DNA from 2 places in the Streptomyces sp. E11-3 genome. Region 1 is predicted to be linked to the other one. Evidence: riboswitches for the same ligand, from Rfam matches in the RefSeq annotation. Region 1 holds a riboswitch; the other holds the start of a gene.
The links. A riboswitch is a leader RNA that binds a small molecule or an ion and turns the genes downstream of it on or off. The one in region 1 is predicted to bind glycine.
Positions count from the first base shown of each region.

Region 2: it holds a riboswitch for glycine, as region 1 does, so the genes downstream of both, gcvT (glycine cleavage system aminomethyltransferase GcvT) here and gcvP (aminomethyl-transferring glycine dehydrogenase) in region 1, are expected to answer to the same signal.

Region 1 is NZ_JAZGRL010000002.1:540,184-548,630, forward strand. Features, by position in the region: gene U9R90_RS21235 (DUF5999 family protein) at 1-199, shown strand, start outside; gene gcvP (aminomethyl-transferring glycine dehydrogenase) at 310-3,195, opposite strand; glycine riboswitch at 3,371-3,466, opposite strand; gene U9R90_RS21245 (PRC-barrel domain-containing protein) at 3,604-4,008, shown strand; gene U9R90_RS21250 (DNA polymerase IV) at 3,897-5,459, opposite strand; gene U9R90_RS21255 (MerR family transcriptional regulator) at 5,507-6,115, opposite strand; gene U9R90_RS21260 (bifunctional nuclease family protein) at 6,282-6,755, opposite strand; gene U9R90_RS21265 (MerR family transcriptional regulator) at 6,809-7,555, opposite strand; gene U9R90_RS21270 (FHA domain-containing protein) at 7,600-8,447, opposite strand, start outside.
Region 2 is NZ_JAZGRL010000001.1:2,168,255-2,178,609, forward strand. Features, by position in the region: partial or broken gene U9R90_RS09695 (trimeric intracellular cation channel family protein) at 1-364, opposite strand, end outside; gene U9R90_RS09700 (ABC transporter ATP-binding protein) at 420-1,490, opposite strand; gene U9R90_RS09705 (ABC transporter ATP-binding protein) at 1,487-2,533, opposite strand; gene U9R90_RS09710 (ABC transporter permease) at 2,538-3,491, opposite strand; gene U9R90_RS09715 (ABC transporter permease) at 3,491-4,495, opposite strand; gene U9R90_RS09720 (ABC transporter substrate-binding protein) at 4,598-6,277, opposite strand; gene U9R90_RS09725 (enhanced serine sensitivity protein SseB C-terminal domain-containing protein) at 6,455-7,249, opposite strand; gene U9R90_RS09730 (enhanced serine sensitivity protein SseB) at 7,358-8,155, opposite strand; glycine riboswitch at 8,305-8,402, shown strand; gene gcvT (glycine cleavage system aminomethyltransferase GcvT) at 8,559-9,686, shown strand; gene gcvH (glycine cleavage system protein GcvH) at 9,807-10,184, shown strand; gene glyA (serine hydroxymethyltransferase) at 10,205-10,355, shown strand, end outside.

The DNA.
Region 1 (8,447 bases):
GCATCAACCACCCTGCCCGACAGCCGACTCCGCCGACCGGGAGGCAGCGGTCCTTGTGGCCCACCACCCCGAGCAGGGCTGGAGCCTGCTGTGCAACGGCGTCCTGTTCTTCGAGGACACCGGTGAGCTACTGCCGGACGGGCAGATCATCGCCCCGCACCGGCCGCTGGGCGCCCACCGGGTGGCGCGCGCGGCATAACAATCTCAAAAGATCACAACAGAACTGAGGGGCCGGCCCGGAGGAAACCTCCGAACCGGCCCCGGCGCATGAGCGCCACCTGTCAGCTGTCAGGCCTCAGGTGTCAGCCGTCACTCGTCGTACGCGTCCATCGGCGGGCAGGAGCACACCAGGTTGCGGTCGCCGTACGCCTGGTCGATCCGGCGCACCGGCGGCCAGTACTTGTCCGCGGCCTGGACCCCGGCCGGGAAGACGGCCTCCGCACGCCCGTACGCGTGCTCCCACTCGCCCGCCAGCACGGCCGCCGTGTGCGGAGCGTTCCGCAGCGGGTTGTCCTCGGCGGGCCACTCGCCCGAGCCGACCTTCTCGATCTCGGCCCGGATCTCGATCATCGCCTCGCAGAACCGGTCGAGCTCGACGAGGTCCTCGCTCTCGGTCGGCTCGATCATCAGCGTCCCGGCCACCGGGAAGGACATGGTCGGCGCGTGGAAGCCGTAGTCGATGAGCCGCTTGGCGACGTCGTCCACGCTCACGCCGGTCGCCTTGGTCAGCGGCCGCAGGTCGATGATGCACTCGTGCGCGACAAGACCGCCGGGACCGGTGTAGAGCACCGGGTAGTGCGGCTCAAGGCGCTTGGCGATGTAGTTGGCCCCGAGCACCGCGACCTGGGTGGCGCGCTTCAGCCCCTCCCCGCCCATGAGGCGTACGTACGCCCACGAGATCGGCAGAATCCCGGCGGAGCCCCAGGGGGCCGCAGAGACGGGACCGACACCGGTCTCCGGACCGGCCGCGGGCTGCAGCGGGTGGTTGGGCAGGTACGGCGCCAGGTGCGCCCGCACGCCGACCGGGCCGACGCCGGGACCGCCGCCGCCGTGCGGGATGCAGAAGGTCTTGTGCAGGTTGAGGTGCGAGACGTCGCCGCCGAAGCGACCCGGCTGGGCGAGGCCCACCAGGGCGTTGAGGTTGGCGCCGTCCACGTACACCTGGCCGCCGGCGTCGTGCACCGTGGCGCAGATGTCCGCGACATGCTCCTCGAACACGCCGTGCGTCGACGGGTACGTGATCATGAGAACGGCCAGCTCGTCGCGGTACTGCTCGATCTTGGCGCGCAGGTCCTCGACATCGATCTCGCCGTCGTCGGCGGTCTTCACCACCACGACCTTCATCCCGGCCATCACGGCGCTGGCGGCGTTGGTGCCGTGCGCGGACGACGGGATGAGGCAGACGGTGCGCTGGGTGTCGCCGTTGGCCCGGTGGTAGCCGCGTACCGCCAGCAGGCCCGCGAGCTCGCCCTGCGACCCGGCGTTCGGCTGCAGCGACACCTTGTCGTACCCGGTGACGGCGGCGAGCTGCTCCTCGAGCTCACGGATCAGCGTGAGATAGCCCTGCGCCTGCTCGGCGGGCGCGAAGGGGTGCAGCGCACCGAACTCGGGCCAGGTGACGGCCTCCATCTCGGTGGTCGCGTTGAGCTTCATCGTGCAGGAGCCCAGCGGGATCATGCCGCGGTCCAGGGCGTAGTCCCGGTCGGCGAGCTTGCGCAGGTAGCGCAGCATCGCGGTCTCGGAGCGGTACTGGTGGAAGACCGGGTGGGTCAGATACGCGTCGCCGCGCAGCAGCGACTCGGGCAGCGCGTCGGCGGCCGTCTCATCGAGCGCCTCGATGTCGGCGTCGACCCCGAAGGCCGCCCACACGGCCGCCAGCTGCGCGCGCGTGGTGGTCTCGTCGCAGGCGATGGATACATGGTCACCGTCCACCTGGCGCAGGTTGACGCCGCCTTCGCGGGCCGCGGCGACGATGCTGGCGGCCTTGCCCGCAGCGCGCACCGTCACGGTGTCGAAGTACGTGCCGTGGACGACCTCGGCGCCGCCCGCCTTCAGGCCCGCGGCGAGTATCGCGGCATAGCGGTGGGTGCGGCGGGCGATGTCCTTGAGCCCCTGCGGGCCGTGGTACACCGCGTACAGCCCGGCCATCACCGCGAGCAGCACCTGGGCGGTGCAGATGTTGCTGGTCGCCTTCTCCCGGCGGATGTGCTGCTCGCGGGTCTGCAGCGCCAGGCGGTAGGCCTTGTTGCCGTCCACGTCGACGGAGACGCCGACGAGCCGCCCCGGCAGGCTGCGGGCGAACTTCTCGCGCACGGCCATGTAGCCGGCGTGCGGACCGCCGAAGCCCATCGGAACACCGAAGCGCTGGGTCGTACCGACCGCGATGTCCGCGCCGAGCTCGCCGGGCGAGGTGAGCAGGGTCAGCGCCAGCAGGTCGGCGGCGACGGTGACGATCGCGCCCAGGTCGTGGGCCTGGTCGATGACGGGCTTCAGGTCGCGTACGGCACCCGAGGCACCCGGGTACTGCAGCAGCACGCCGAACACTCCGCGCTCGGCGACCTCGGCCGGAATGCCCTGGGACAGGTCCGCGACGACGACCTCGACACCGGTCGGCTCGGCGCGGGTCTCGATCACGGCGATCGTCTGCGGCAGTGCGTCGGCGTCGATCAGGAAGACGCCGTTCTTGACCTTGCCGACCCGGCGGGACAGCGCCATGGCCTCGGCCGCGGCGGTGCCCTCGTCGAGCAGCGAGGCCCCCGACGTGGGCAGCCCGGTCAGCTCGGCCACCACGGTCTGGAAGTTCAGCAGCGCCTCGAGGCGACCCTGCGAGATCTCCGGCTGGTACGGCGTGTACGCGGTGTACCAGGCCGGGTTCTCCATCACGTTGCGCAGGATCACGGGCGGCGTGAACGTGCCGTAGTAGCCGAGTCCGATCATCGGCGCGAGCACGTCGTTGCGGTCCGCGAACGCGCGCAGCTCGGCCAGGACCTCCGGCTCGGTGCGCTCGGCGGGCAGCCGCAGCGCCTCGGTGGACTTGATGACCTCCGGCACCGCGGCCGCGGTCAGCTCGTCGAGTGAGCCGTAACCGACCTGGGCGAGCATCTTCGCCCGGGCCTCGGCGTCCGGCCCGATGTGGCGTTGCTCGAAGGGGATGCCACGTTCCAGCTGGGAAAGCGGAATGCGGTTGGCAGTCATGACGGAGGCCTCCTGGTCAATGCGACCTGCGAGAGGTACCACGGCGCGGGTACCCGGACGGCCTCCCCCTCTGTCATCTCAACCTGAGAGTTTCACCGGTCCGCGCCGTGCGACCCGGCTTTCACCGTCGGTGAGAGCGGATGCCGTCGACGCCCGCCCTGCTTTCCAGAGTGACCTCGTCCGTGCGGTACAGGGGCCTGAGAGATTCCGGGGAGGAGTTGCTCCTTCGGCGCCTCCGGTGGTAACCGGAGAGCTCTCCCGCACGGGGTCAGCAGCCGTCTGCCAGCCTACCAGCGCAGACACCTGGCCATGAGTCCCGAACGGTGACCAGCGGGCCCCGACTGGCCGTCACCCACATTGTGCTCTTTTGTAGACTTTACGGATGGGTTGCGACCTTTTGGAGGGACCGTGCAGACCGATATCGATCCGCGGAGCCTGATCGGCCGCAAGGCGTTCGACCGGGACGGCAGCAGGCTTGGCACGGTGGACGAGGTCTACCTCGACGACGCCACCGGCGCACCCGAGTGGGCGGCCATACGGACCGGCCTGTTCAGCAGGGACGCCTTCGTCCCCCTGGAACCCAGCGAACTGGTCCAGGGCACACTGCGCGTCCCGTTCGAGCGCGCACTCATCAAGGACGCCCCCGACTTCGGGGTCGGCCGCCACCTGTCACCCGAGCAGGAGCTGCAGCTCTACCACCACTACGGACTGGACGTCACCTCCTCCGGCGACCCTCCCCCCGAACACCCTCCGCCCGACACCCCTCGGCCCGACCGGGACTTCGGCCGACTCGCCGGCTCCGACGACTCCTGACCAGCGCCTTCGGGCACGAGCGGGGACACCTCGCCCGCCTCCGGCACGCAACCGTCAGGCACGAGCGGCAGCGCCTCTGCCGCTTCCAGGTCGGAGTCGTCGGTACGGAACGTACGCACCCGCCCCGGACGGGACCACGGGGTCTCGAACCGCACCGTCACTCGCCCGAGCCCGCTGCCCTGCACCCACCCCGCGCCGTACTCGGCATGCCGCACATCGTGCCCGGCGAGCCACCGCCGCTCCGTCGGCTCGGGCTCACCCCGCGCGCCCTCCACCGCCTCTCCCGGCTCCCCCGCCTCATCCAGCAGCGCCTCATCGGCGGCCGCAAGGACACCCCCTTCCAGCACCCGCTCGCCCTGCGCAGCCGCCTCTACCTGCGCCTGCGCCTGCGCGAAGAGATCCTCCTGCGTGAAGTCGGCCAGTCCCGTGACCCCCACCCCCAGCAGCCGCACCCCACCCGTGGTGTCCACGGACTCAAGCAACCTGCCCGCCGCCTCCCGGATCACGACCGGGTCGTCCGTGGGCCCCCGGAGCGTCTCGGACCTGGTGAGCGTCGAGAAGTCGTAGCGCCGGACCTTGAGCACGACAGTCCGCCCGGAGTGCCCGGACGCCCGCAGCCGCTGCACACACCGCTCGGCCAGCCGCCCCACCTCAAGCCGCACCCGCACCCGGTCGTGGATGTCCACGTCGTAGGTGTCCTCGACCGACACCGACTTCGTGTCCCGCTCGGCCACCACAGGCCGCTCGTCATGCGCCAGGGCCATCGCGTACAGCTGGCCGCCGTGCGCCTTCCCCAGCAGCCGTACGAGCTCGTCCGCACCGGCCTCGGCGATCTCCTCGACCGTGGTGATCCCGGCCCTCCGCAGATGGTCCCCGGTCACCGGCCCGACCCCCGGCAGCGTGCGTACCGGCAGCGGCCCGAGCAGCGCACGCTCCGTGCCCGGCGTGATCAGCACCAGGCCGTCGGGCTTGGCCCGCTCCGACGCGATCTTGGCCAGCATCTTGGACGCGGCGAGCCCCACGGACCCGGTCAGCCCCGTGACCGCCCGTATGTCGGCGCGCAGCCGCTCCCCCACCGCCCGCGCCGAAGCCTCGTCCCAGGCCACCTCACCGGCCGCGAGGTCGACGAAGGCCTCGTCCAGGCTGAGCGGCTCCACCAGCGGCGAAAGCTCGTGCAGCAGCCCCATGACCTGCTCGCTGATGGCGCGGTACACCCCGAAGCGGGGCACCAGATAGGCAGCGTTAGGCGCCAGCCTGCGCGCCTGCCCCATCGGCATCGCCGAGTGCACGCCGAAGCGGCGCGCTTCGTAAGAGGCCGTGGCGACCACCCCGCGCGGCCCGAGCCCGCCCACGATGACGGCCTTTCCGCGCAGGCTCGGCTTCGCCGCCTGCTCCGCGGCGGCGAAGAACGCATCCATGTCCAGATGCAGAATGGTGGGCGCCGATCTCACACCACCGATGCTGCCCTACGCCACTGACAACGCGGTGATCCCAGGTGTCATCCGGCGCGGTTGCGGCGCCGCGCCAGCTCATCACCGGGGTTGTGGCCGATCAGTGTCTCGCCGGTGTCCACGCGCTCGCCGTGCAGCTGCGAAAGCGCCGCCTCGACGTCCCGCCACACCACGCCCACCGCGATCCCGAAGACGCCCTGGCCGCCCTGGAGCAGATCCACGACCTCGTCGGGCGAGGAGCACTCGTAGACGGTCGCGCCGTCGCACATCAGCGTCATACGCGCCAGATCCCCGGACCCGCGGTCCCGCAGGTGCTGGACGGTCGTCCGGATGTTCTGGAGGGACACCCCGGTGTCCAGGAAGCGCTTCACGATCTTCAGGAGGACCACGTCCCGGAAGCCGTAGAGCCGCTGGGTCCCCGATCCGCTCGCGGGCCGGACACTCGGCTCGACCAGCCCCGTACGGGCCCAGTAGTCCAGCTGTCGGTAGGTGATCCCGGCGGCAGCGCATGCCGTCGGCCCTCGGTAACCCACCTCGTCGGACGTCGCGCCGTCGCCCCCGACCACCACCGTCGGCCGCTGCGAGGAGTGACCGGCCGCACCGCTGTGGAGCGGATACGGACCGCCAGCCGCCGTACCGTCGCCGCTGCTTCTCACGCCGACCTCCGTCCTTGACCTGCCTTCACGACGGTAGGGAGTACCCAGGGACGCGTCAACGAACGCCACACTCGGCACGCCGAGTGATAATCACCCCGAGAGTGGTTTCCCCTACCCCCCAGTAGGGAAAGGCTAGCCGAATGGTCCGACAGCGCGCCGGAACAGCTCACTGACTGTTCGTACCGAAGTCCTCAGGCGAGATCTGGTCGAGGAACTCGCGGAACTTCTCCACCTCGTCTTCCTGCTCGTCCGGGATGGCGATCCCCGCGTCGTCGAGCACCCCGTCACTGCCGTAGATGGGCGTACCGGTGCGCAGGGCCAGCGCTATGGCGTCCGAGGGACGCGCGCTGACCTCGACCCCGCTGGCGAACACCAGTTCCGCGTAGAAGACGCCCTCTCGCAGATCCGTGATCCGTACTTCGGTCAGCTCCTGGCCAACGGCCTCGAGCACGTCCTTGAACAGGTCGTGCGTCAGCGGACGGGCGGGCGCCATGCCCTGCTGGGCGAAGGCGATAGCGGTCGCCTCCCCAGGCCCGATCCAGATGGGGAGGTACCGATCGCCTCCCACTTCACGCAGGAGCACGATCGGTTGGTTGGAGGGCATTTCGACCCGGACACCGACAACGTCGAGCTCATTCACACAGCAACCCTAGGACGTGCCTGGCAGGTTTGGGTAGTCGGGCACGTTCCCGGTCAGTACGGGCGGGCCCTGAGCGCGGTCTGTACGAGCGCCGCGTGCAGCCTGGCGGTGAGCCCCGCGAGCTCCTGGACGCGGGCCTCCGCATGGGCCCTGGTCTGCGGATTACGGTGTCGGCGCAGCGGCGACACGACCTGGTCGACCAGTCCGGCCTCCCGCTCGGCCGAGCCTTTCATGGCGCGCAGATGCCGCGGTTCGATGCCAAAACTTCCGAGCTCGGCGACGAGTTTGGCGATCTGCACGGCCTCGATGTCGTACCCGCCGTCGGCCAGGGGCGTGATGAGGCCGTAGGCCTCCCACTCGTCGAGTTCCCGTTCGCTGACCTGCGCCGCCGCCAGGAGCTCGGCTCTGCCGACCCGGGCGACCACCTGGGCGTCGGCCCCGTAGGCCTCCTCGCCCGGGCCGTACGGCGCGCTCTGCTGCCCCACAGAGGGCAGCGGAGCCTGCTCTCCGCGCTCCAGCGCGTCCAGGTGCTCCCGGATCACCTTCAGCGGCAGATAGTGGTCACGCTGCATTCTCAAGACCTGAGCGAGCCGCTCGACGTCCTCAGGGCTGAATTTCCGGTACCCGGACGGTGTGCGCTGCGGTTCGACCAGCCCCTCGGACTCCAGGAAGCGAATCTTGGAGATGGAGACCTCGGGGAATTCGTCGCGCAGCAGGTTCAGCACCGTGCCGATGCTCACCAGCCGACCGTCCGCGGTGGCGGTGCCGTCGCCGGCACCGCCCCTCGGTGTGTGAAGCATGGACCTTCCCTGGGGGGGTCCCCCGGACAGAGTCTGGGGGAGGGTCAGATGCCCCGCTGGCTCGCGTAGAAGACCAGCCGGTACTTGCCGATCTGCACCTCGTCACCGTTGGAGAGGGCGACCGAGTCGATCCGCTCACGGTTGACGTACGTGCCGTTGAGGCTGCCGACGTCGGCGACGGTGAACACACCGTCGGCGCCGCGGCGGAACTCCACATGGCGACGCGACACAGTCACGTCGTCCAGGAAGATGTCACTCTGCGGATGACGCCCCGCGGTGGTCAGCTCGCCGTCCAGCAGGAACCGGCTGCCGGAGTTCGGACCGCGACGGACCACCAGCAGCGCGGAGCCGAGCGGCAGCGCGTCCACGGCCGCTTGGGCCTCCGGCGAGAGCGTGGGGATCAGGGTCTGCCCGGTGGCCTCCGCCTCATAGGCCTCAAGGCCCGAGATGGAGATCGTGGACGTCGTCTCCGAAGGCCGCTCAGCCGCCGCTCCGGCGCGCAGCGGCGCTCCACAGTTGGAGCAGAACCGGCTGGCCTCGGCGTTGCGGTTTCCGCACCTCGTACACACCAAGGCGGACATGGATGGATCCTCCTGCCGCGGCTGCCCCGCGGGGGCATGGGATGCGTAAGGGTCGGAGGTCAACCCTCCACCCGTACTTGAGGGTGACGGTTCTCCGAAACCTATGCGGCCGGACGCGGCAGGGTCAACAGAAGATGCACCCTGACCGCCCGAAATGCCACCGCCTGGCCCATTGACCTCATCACGGAACAGCGGGCGCTCCGCCCCCTGCTCCTCGGCCTCCGCATTGCGCGGTGCGCGGTGCCGGGCAGCATTGCCGCCGTCTTCGCGTGCGCTCTTGCCGAACAACTTCGCAAACAACTTCACGGGCG
Region 2 (10,355 bases), on a different contig from region 1:
ACTCGTACGCCTTGACCGTGCCGGTGACGCAGAAGAGGCCGAGCCCGGCCGCGTCGAAGACGTTCACGGCGCCGTTGATCCGCTCCACCTCGGGGTGCAGGAAGATCACCAGGGTGGCTGCGAGGAGTGGGGTCACGAAGTAGCCGAGCTCCGTGAACGCGGCCGGCGGCACCGCCCCGATGACCACGTCACGGAAGAGCCCCCCGCCCAGCGCGGTGACCTCGGCCAGCACCGCGATGCCGAAGACGTCGTAGTTCTTGCGTACGGCGAGCAGTGCGCCGGAGATCGCGAAGACGAAGATCCCGGCGAGGTCGAGTCCGTGCTGGACGGAGGGCGAGAAGAGGTCGGTGAGGTCCTGGAACACCCGGCAATTGTGCCGGGTGTTCCAGGACCTCCCGGTCCCGGCTGAAGCGGGAGGCTCAGGGAGCGACCACGCCAGCCGGTTCCTTGCCTTCCTCGGCGTCGTCCTCGACGGCCGCCTCACCGGCCCGCACCACGGTCCCGGCCGCGATCTCGGCGGCGTAGTGGCAGGCCACCTTGTGTCCGTCGCCGAGGTCGGTGAGCGCCGGGCGCTCGGTGTCGCACAGCGTGTCCTGCTTCCACGGGCACCGCGTGTGGAAGCGGCAGCCGGCGGGCGGGTTGGACGGCGACGGCAGGTCGCCCTCGAGCAGAATCCGCTCCCGGTTCTCCTCGACCACCGGGTCCGGGATCGGCACGGCCGACATCAGGGCCTTGGTGTACGGGTGCTTCGGCTCCGCGTACAGCGCGTCGCTGGGCGCCTCCTCCACCAGCGAACCCAGGTACATCACCCCGATGACATCGGAGATGTGCCGCACCACGGCGAGGTCGTGGGCGATGACCACATAGGTCAGGCCCAGCTCGTTCTGGAGCTCCTCCAGGAGGTTGACCACCTGCGCCTGGATGGACACGTCGAGCGCGGAGACCGGCTCGTCGCAGATGATCACGTCGGGCTCCAGGGCCAGCGCCCGGGCGATGCCGATGCGCTGACGCTGACCGCCGGAGAACTCGTGCGGGTAGCGCGACAGGGCGTTCTCGGGCAGGCCGACCTTGTCGAGGATGCGCAGGATGCGCTCCCGCCGCTCCTCCTTGTCGGCGCCGATGCCATGGGCCTCCATGCCCTCGGAGAGCGTCGACTCGATGTTCTGCCGCGGGTCCAGGCTGCCCAGCGGGTCCTGGAACACCATCTGCAGCCGCCGCCGGTGCTTGCGCATCTCCTCCGCCGGGAGCTTGGCCAGGTCGGTCCCGTCGAAGACGACCTCACCGTCGGTGATGTCGACCAGCCGCAGGATGGACCGGCCCAGCGTCGTCTTGCCGCAGCCGGACTCGCCGACCAGGCCGTACGTCTGGCCCGCCTCGACCGAGAGCGAGACGCCGTCGACCGCGTACACATGGCCGACCGTACGGTCGAAGAAGACGCCCTTCTTGACCGGGAAGTGGACCTTCACGCCGTTGAGTTCGAGCAGACTCATGAGGGGGCCTCCGTCTTCTCTACGTCTACGGTGGACACGGTAGGCACGGACTCGGCGGCCGCGGCGCCCTTGGGCAGTACGGGGTTGACGCACCGCACATGGTGGGCGGGCACCCGTGGTTCGGTCAGCTCGACGGCTCCGCTGAGGCAGTCCAGCGTGTAGTAGTCGCAGCGGGGCGCGAAGGCGCAGCCGTCGGCCCAGTCGATCCGGTCGTTGATGGAGCCCCGGATCGGCTTGAGCGGCTCACCGCGTGGCGCGTCCAGGCGCGGGATCGAGCCGAGCAGCCCGTGCGCGTACGGGTGCGTGGGCGACTCGAACAGCGCGTGCCGTCCGGCCGACTCCACCACCTTGCCCGCGTACAGGACGTTGACCTGGTCGCACAGTCCGGCGACCACCCCGAGGTCGTGGGTGATCATCAGCAGTGCGGTGCCCTCCTCGTCGACGAGTTCCTTGAGGAGCTCCAGGATCTGCGCCTGGATCGTCACGTCGAGTGCGGTGGTCGGCTCGTCGGCGATCAGCAGGCGCGGCGCGCAGGCGACGGCCATCGCGATCAGCGCACGCTGGCGCATACCGCCGGAGAGCTGGTGCGGATACTCCTTGAGCCGCCTGGTCGGGTCGGGGATGCCGACGCGGTCCAGCAGGTTCGCGGCTTCCTTGCGGGCCGCGTCGCCCTTGAGCCCCCGGTGCCGGGAGAGGATCTCGGTCACCTGGACGCCGATCGGGACGACCGGGTTCAGCGAGGACAGCGGGTCCTGGAAGATCATGGCGATCTGCGAGCCCCGCAGGTCGCGCATCTGGTTCTGGCTCAGGGTGAGCAGATCCTTGCCGTCGAAGTCGGCCCGGCCCCCGAGCCGTACTCCGCGGTCGGGCAGCAGACCCATCAGCGCGAGCGAGGTGACGCTCTTGCCGCAGCCCGACTCGCCGACCAGGCCCACCACTTGGCCCTGGTCGACGTCGAAGGACACCCCGGACACGGCCTTGACGTCCCTACGGCCACGCCCGGTGAACGTGATGGACAGTTCGTCCACAGAAAGCAACGCCATGTCATCAGCTCCGCAGTTTCGGGTCGAGCGCCTCGCGCATGGCCTCGCCGAGCAGGGTGAAGCCCAGGGCCGTGATGATGATGCCCAGCGCCGGGTAGACCGCGAGCATCGGCGCCTGGTCGAAGTACTTCTGCGACTGGGCGAGCATCACACCCCACTCCGGGATGGCGGCGTCCGGGTTGCCGAGACCCAGGTAGGACAGTGCCGCGGCCTCGATGATGGCGGTGGCCAGGCTCAGGGTCACCTGGACGATCACCGGGCTCAGCGAGTTGGGCACGATGTGCGCGAGGACGATACGCCGTCTGCGCACCCCGAGCGCTCTGGTGGCGAGTACGTAGTCGGAGCCGCCCTGGGCGAGCATCGAACCGCGCAGCAGCCGGGCGAAGATCGGGATCTGCACCACACCGACGGCGATCATGACGGTGGTGAGGCTCTGCCCGAGCACCGCCGCGATGCTGACCGCGAGCAGCAGCGAGGGCAGCGCCAGCATCATGTCGATGAAGCGCATGATGACGGAGTCGATACGGCCGCCGGCCTTGCCGCCGAGTGTGGCGGCGGCGCCGGACACGGTGCCGATCAGGACGCCGATGGTCAGGCCGATCACGGTGGAGACGACACCGACCAGGAGCGTCTGCCGGGCGCCGACCAGAATCCGGGAGAACTCGTCGCGGGCCAGGTGGTCCAGGCCGAACCAGTTCTCGGCGCGCATGCCGACGAAAATGCCCTGGTTGGTACGGACTTCACCGCGCCAGAGCTGGGCGGTGGGGTCATGCGGGGCGACCCAGGGGCCGACGACGGCGAGGATCACGAACATGCCGATGATCACGGCGCCGATGAGGGCCATCTTGCTGGCCTTGAGCCGCCGCATCGCCTCGACCCAGAGGCTGTTGCCCGTGCTGGTCTCGTTCTGGGCGGTGAGTTCGGCGAGCCGGTCTATCTTGTCGGTCTTGGTGCTCATCAATGCACCCGCACTCTCGGATCGATGAGGCTGTAGGCCAGGTCGACGAGCAGGTTGATGATGACGAAGACCAGCGCGATGAACAGGATGAAGCCCACCAGCACGGGGTAGTCACGACCGTCGATGGCACGCTTGAGGAACGAGCCGATACCGCCGAAGGCGAACACCGACTCGGTGAGCACCGCGCCCGACAGCAGGGCTCCGGTGAGCAGGCCGACCGCGGTGACCACGGGCAGCAGCGCGTTGCGCAGCACATGGCGGCCGCGTACGACGCGCTGGTGCAGGCCCTTGGACTCGGCGGTGCGGACGTAGTCCTCGCCGAGCACCTCCAGGACGCTGGCGCGGGTCATCCGGACGATCACGGCGAGCGGGATCGAGGCCAGGGCCACGGCGGGCAGCACCAGGTGGGTGATCGCGTCCCAGGACGCGTCGAACTCCCCGGTGAGGACGCCGTCAAGGACGAAGAAGCCGGTCACCTCGGTGGCGTTGATACCGGTGGACTGGCGGCCGAAGCTGGGGAACCAGCCCAGTTCGACGGCGAAGACGGCGCGCAGCAGGAAGGCCAGGAAGAAGACCGGGATGCAGATGCCGAGCAGCGATCCGGAGACCGCGGCCACGTCGAGCCAGCCGCCGCGCCGCCGGGCGGCGAAGTAGCCGAGCGGCACACCCACGGCCACGGCGAGCAGGATGGCGGTGATGCCGAGTTCGACGGTCGCCGGGAAGCGCAGGACGAACTCGTCCCACACCGGCTGGCCGGTCTGGGTCGAGGTGCCCAGATCGAGTTGGACCAACCGCTTCAGGAAGCGGCCGTACTGGACGTACCAGGGCTGATCGAGCCCCAGCGCGGCTTCGATCTGCCGTACGTCCTCCGCCGACGCCCGCTCCCCCAGCAGGGCCGCCGCCGGCCCTCCGGGAAGCCGGTTCAGCCAGACGAACAGCAGGACCGACAGGCCCAGCAGGGTGGGTATCAGCTGTAGCAGTCTTCGTACGACGAGTCGCAGCACCCCGCATGCCCCTTTCTCACTCTAAGCAGCGCGTCCGCCCGGCCGCCGGGATGGCCGGGGCCGGACGGACGCGCGCTGGTCGGGTGGTACGTGTGGTTCTTACTACTTGAAGGTGATCTCGCCGAAGTTCTCCTGCGTGAGCGGCGAGGTCTTCGGCGGGTTCACGTTCTTGGCGAACGCGATGGTGGGCGGGGACGAGGAGATCGGGACGCCCGGGATGTAGTCCATGACGATCTCGTTGGCCGCCTTGTAGAGCTCGGTGCGCTTGGTGGCGTCGGGCTCCGCGGAGGCCTTCTTCAGGGCGCCGAAGACCTTGTCGTTCTTGAAGCCCCACTGCGGGTCGAAGCTGTCGAACCAGGTGCCGATGAAGTTGTAGCCGTCGTTGAAGTCACCGGTCCAGCCGAACAGGTACATCGGGCACTCACCCGTGGTGACGGCGTTGACGTAGTCCGGGTTCCACTTCATGGCACGCGGCTTGACCTTGATGCCGGCCTTCTCCAGGTCGGCCTTCATCAGCTCGTACATGTCGGCCGGGGCAGGCATGTACGGGCGGGTGACCTCGGTCGGGTAGCAGAACTCGATCGTCGGGTTCTTCTCACCGGCGTCGGCGAGCAGCTGCTTGGCCTTCTTCACGTCGTAGTCGTACGTGGTGACCTTGTCCGAGTACCCGGCCACGGTGTCCGGCATGAACTGGGTGGCCACCACACCGCCCTCGGGCAGCTGGGTGTCGACGATGTTCTTCCGGTCGATCGCGTGCGCGATCGCCTGCCGGACCTCCTTCTTCTTCAGCGGCCCGGCACCCTTGCTGTCCTGGGTGAAGCCCATGTAGAAGATGTTGAAGACGTCACGGACGGGCGTCTGGAAGCCGCCCTTGCTCAGCGTCTCGACATCGGCGGGCGCGACCAGGTCGTAGCCGTGGATGTCGCCGGCCTGGAGCGCCTGGCGGCGGCCCTCTTCGGTGTCGATGGTGCGGAAGACCAGCTTCTCGACACCGGCCTTGTCGCCCCAGTAGTCGTCGAAGCGCTCAAGGGTGATTTCCTTGTTGCCCTTGTTCCAGGTCGAGATCTTGAAGGGTCCGGTACCCGCGACGACGCCGGCCTTCTGGCTGTACTCGGGACGCTTGATCGCGTCGCCCTCGCCGGTGGCGCCCTGCTTCTCGTACGCCTCGACCGACTTCGGGGAGTGGATGGCCAGCGCCTGCAGCGAGAAGCCGCCGGGCAGGTTCGCGGTGGCTTCCTTCACCTTGATGACGGCCGTGAGGTCGTCCTTGGCGGTGCAGCCGTCGTAGTTCGCTTCCGGGGTGTCCTTGTCCTCGTTCTTGGCGAAGCCACCCATGATGGCCCGCCAGTAGTACGCGAGGTCGGCGTTCTGGTCCGAGCCGGTCTTGTTGAACCAGAAGTCGTAGTTCTTGCAGACCGCTTCGGCGGTGAGCTTCTCACCGTCGTGGAACTTCACGCCCTTGCGGAGGTTGAACGTCCACTCGGTCGCCGCGTCGTTGGACGACCACTTCTCGGCGAGACCGCCGACCAACTCCGTGCCGCCCGGCTCGTGTTCGATGAGGGCCTCGAAGGCCTGGCGGGTGACGCGGAACGTCTCGCCGTCGGACGACAGCGCCGGGTCGAGCGAGCTCGGGTCACCGGCCGCTCCGAAGACGAAGGTGTCGCCGCCCTTCTTGCCCTCGCCGCCGTCCTTGTCACGCTCACTGGAGCATCCAGTGGCGACCACAGCGACCGCGAGGGCCACCGTGACCGCACGCGCGGCACCTGTTCTGAGTATTCGCATGGTTTCCCCAGTGATCGGCTGAGCCGAGAGATAGTCAACTTCGCCGCACCATACAGTCACCGCTCACGATGGTGAACGGTCCGCATAGCGGTGATATCCATCTGAGACCCAGGAGACCAACAAACCGGACGCGCAAGGGACATGGCGCCCATAAGCCACGCGCGGTGCGATGAGGGTTCAGTAAGTACTGGGCGCCGCGGGCGGATAGCCGTACCCCGCGGGAGCCGGCGCCGGAGCGTGCGCCTCGCGGTCGTAGAACGGGCGGGTGCTCGCCCGCAGCCACATCACCACCGGGTCGTACGTGTCCGACATCGCGACGGTCGACACCGGCAGCCCGTCCGGGACCGCCACGATCGACTTCTGCATCATCGCGCGCACCGAGTCCACCGACGCGGGGGTGGTGTCGTATACATCGAGCCCGATGGCCAGATACGGCTGGCCGAGCGCGGGCTGTACCCAGGCGCGGCGCAGTGAACGGACCGCGGGGGTGCGGTGGGCGTGCTGGCTGAGCTGGGCGTAGAACTGCGGCAGGTCGATGGTCGGCTCGGACAGCCGCAGCGGGCCCGCGGGCTGCCGGTCCAGGCCGGCCGCGATACGGCGCAGATCGGGCCAGGGGATGCCGACGCCGCCGCCCGGGGCGTGCGGATTGAGCCAGAGGCCGAAGTGGTCCGGGTAGAGGGCGCGGGCGGCGTCGAGGCCGCTGATGACCTCGTGCGCGCGGTTCCAGCCGGAGGCGGCGAGCTCCTGTGCGGAGGTGACACAGGGGGCGTATCCGACGCCGTCGACCTCCATGTTTCCGTACTGGGCGTCGGGCGATCCGGCCTGGCCGTGCCAGAGCAGCATCCAGACCTGCCCGGACGCGGGGTCGGCGAGCGCCCGCAGCAGCGCCTCGTACGCGTCGTAGCGCCCGGGTGTCACCTGGCGCAGCATGTGCTCGATCTGCCCGGCCGCAGCCGCGCCCGACGCGCTCACCGTCGACCGGCCCCCTTTTGCCACAGTCCCGTACACCATTGCCGCTTCTCCCCGTCCCGGGGTGACCCGGGTTATGAAACCAGCTTATGCGGCCGCACCGACAGCGGCTCAGTGCTCCCGGTTGTAGAAGGGCCGCACCTTGTCGAGCATCCAGTCGCCGACGGGGTCCTGGGCCACGTCGAGCAGTACCAGGTTCACCGGCCAGGCCACCGGGACCCGGCCCAGTGCGCGGCCGAGTGCGTCCATGGGGAGGTTACGGGCGGGCCCGTCCCACTGCGAGACCTCCACGCCGACGAACATCACCGGGTCGGCGCCCTCGATGCTCGCCAGGCACCGGCGCGCGGTGCGCACCACGCCCGTGGCCGCGAATTCCTCCGCCGCCACGGACAGGAAGTCCACCGGGTCGACCTGCCAGTCCGGCTCGAAGAGGCGGACCCGGCCGCCGCTGGTGGGGCCGTCCAGCGGGGTGCGCCCGACCCGGCACAGTTCGGCCACCGCCGCGGGCGGCACCGGGATACCGACGGCGCCGTCCGGGTTCACGGCGATCCCGAGCCGCGGGGGCAGGCCGCGGGCGAACTCGACGGCGGGCGCCACGGTGTACGCCATGTGCTCGCCGACCACCTGCTTGAACTGCTGCTCCGAGCTGAAGACCGGCACGTAGGCGGCGCCGCCGAGCTCCACCATGGGCAGGTCGAGGTCGGGGCTGTCCGGGCCGCCGCCCTTGGGCAGCGGCACCCAGAGCCGGCTGCGGCCGAGCACCTCGACGATACGGCCGGCCACGGAGGGTGAAGGTTCGGCGCCGACCGACGCCGCGAGTACCTCTTCGAGCTCGTTGCCCGGCCATCCCTCATACGGAAGGCCGTACGCGCCCGCTGCTCCGTCTGCGCCCTGCGCCGGAATGTCCATCTGCAACCTGCCTGCTCGCCACTGCTCCGTCTGCGCGCCTAGGGCCTGTCCGGCGGACAGACCCTAGGCGCGCATAGACCTTACGCCGGGCCGGGACGAGCCGGGGCGGGACGTGCAATGATGTGCGCGCTAACTGCATACCGGCCGCTTGAATCCGCGCGGGAGAGTTCCTGGCCTTGACCGGCCGGGGCGCCGAAGGAGCAAGACCCTCCCTTGAATCTCTCAGGCCCCGTACCGCGCGGACGAGGCAACTCTGAAAAGCGGGTCGGTCCGTTCCTGGTCCGGCTCCACCCAAGGTGCAAGCCCAGTCCACGCGTCCGTGTGGCCGGGGCGAACCTCTCAGGTTTTGATGACAGATGGGGAGGATTTCGTCCTCGCCAGTCATGCCCTGGGAGCCCTAACGATGAGCAACGCCCCCCGTCTCACCGCACTCGACGCCCTGCACAGGTCGCTGGGCGCGACCATGACCGACTTCGCGGGCTGGGACATGCCGCTGCGGTACGCCAGTGAGCGCGACGAGCACAACGCCGTACGCACCAAGGCCGGTCTCTTCGACCTCTCGCACATGGGCGAGATCACGGTCACCGGGCCGCAGGCCGCCGACCTGCTGAACTACGCCCTGGTCGGGAACATCGGCTCGGTCGGCACCGGCCGCGCCCGCTACACGATGATCTGCCAGGAGGACGGCGGGATCGTCGACGACCTGATCGTCTACCGCCTGGCCGACACCGAGTACATGGTCGTCGCGAACGCGGGCAACGCCCAGGTCGTCCTGGACGCCCTCACCGCCCGTGCCGAGGGCTTCGACGCCGCCGTACGGGACGACCGGGACGCGTACGCGCTGATCGCCGTACAGGGTCCGGAGTCCCCCGGCATCCTGAAGTCGGTCACCGACGCCGACCTGGACGGCCTGAAGTACTACGCGGGCCTGCCGGGCACGGTCGCCGGGGTGCAGGCCCTGATCGCCCGCACCGGCTACACCGGCGAGGACGGCTTCGAGCTGTTCGTGGCGCCCGCCGACGCCGAGAAGCTGTGGCAGGCGCTGACCGAGGCGGGGTCTTCGGCCGGGCTGATCCCCTGTGGTCTTTCCTGCCGGGACACGCTGCGCCTGGAGGCGGGCATGCCGCTGTACGGGCACGAGCTGACCACCGCCCTGACGCCGTTCGACGCGGGCCTGGGCCGGGTCGTGAAGTTCGAGAAGACCTCGCACGGAGACGACTTCGTCGGCCATGACGCGCTGACCGCTGCCGCCGCCAAGGCCGAGACCGCGCCGCCGCGCAAGCTGGTCGGGCTGGTCGCCGATGGCCGCCGGGTGCCGCGCGCCGGATACCCGGTGGTCGCCGCCGACGGCACGGTGATCGGCGAGGTCACCTCCGGTGCGCCGTCCCCGACGCTCGGCAAGCCGATCGCGATGGCGTACGTGGACGCCGCGCACGCCGCGCCCGGTACGGCCGGGGTCGGCGTGGACATCCGTGGCAAGGCGGAGCCGTACGAGGTCGTCGCGCTGCCGTTCTACAAGCGCCAGAAGTGACGCATCGCACGTCCCGTCCGACCGCGTCACGTCTGACCACGTCCGTCGCGTCGTTCACCTTGGGTACCTCTTGAGTACCTCGTTCACCATCACTCCCCCGCGTACAGGAGAATTCAGGCCATGAGCAACCCCCAGCAGCTGCGCTACAGCAAGGAGCACGAGTGGCTGTCGGTCGCCGAGGACGGCGTATCGACGGTCGGCATCACGGAGCACGCGGCCAACGCGCTCGGTGACGTCGTCTTCGTCCAGCTCCCCGAGGTCGGGGACACCGTCACCGCGGGCGAGACCTGCGGTGAGCTGGAGTCCACCAAGTCGGTCAGCGACCTCTACTCGCCGGTCACCGGTGAGGTCACCGAGGCCAACCAGGATGTCGTGGACGACCCCGCACTGGTCAACTCCGCCCCGTTCGAGGGCGGTTGGCTGTTCAAGGTGCGCGTCACGGAGGAGCCGAAGGACCTGCTCTCCGCGGACGAGTACACCGAGTTCTCCGGCTCCTGAGCATCCAAGGACGTAGGCCCATGTCTGTTCTCAACACGCCCCTGCACGAGCTCGACCCGGACATCGCCGCCGCGGTCGACGCCGAGCTGGACCGCCAGCAGTCCACCCTCGAGATGATCGCCTCGGAGAACTTCGCTCCGGTCGCGGTCATGGAGGCCCAGGGCTCGGTCC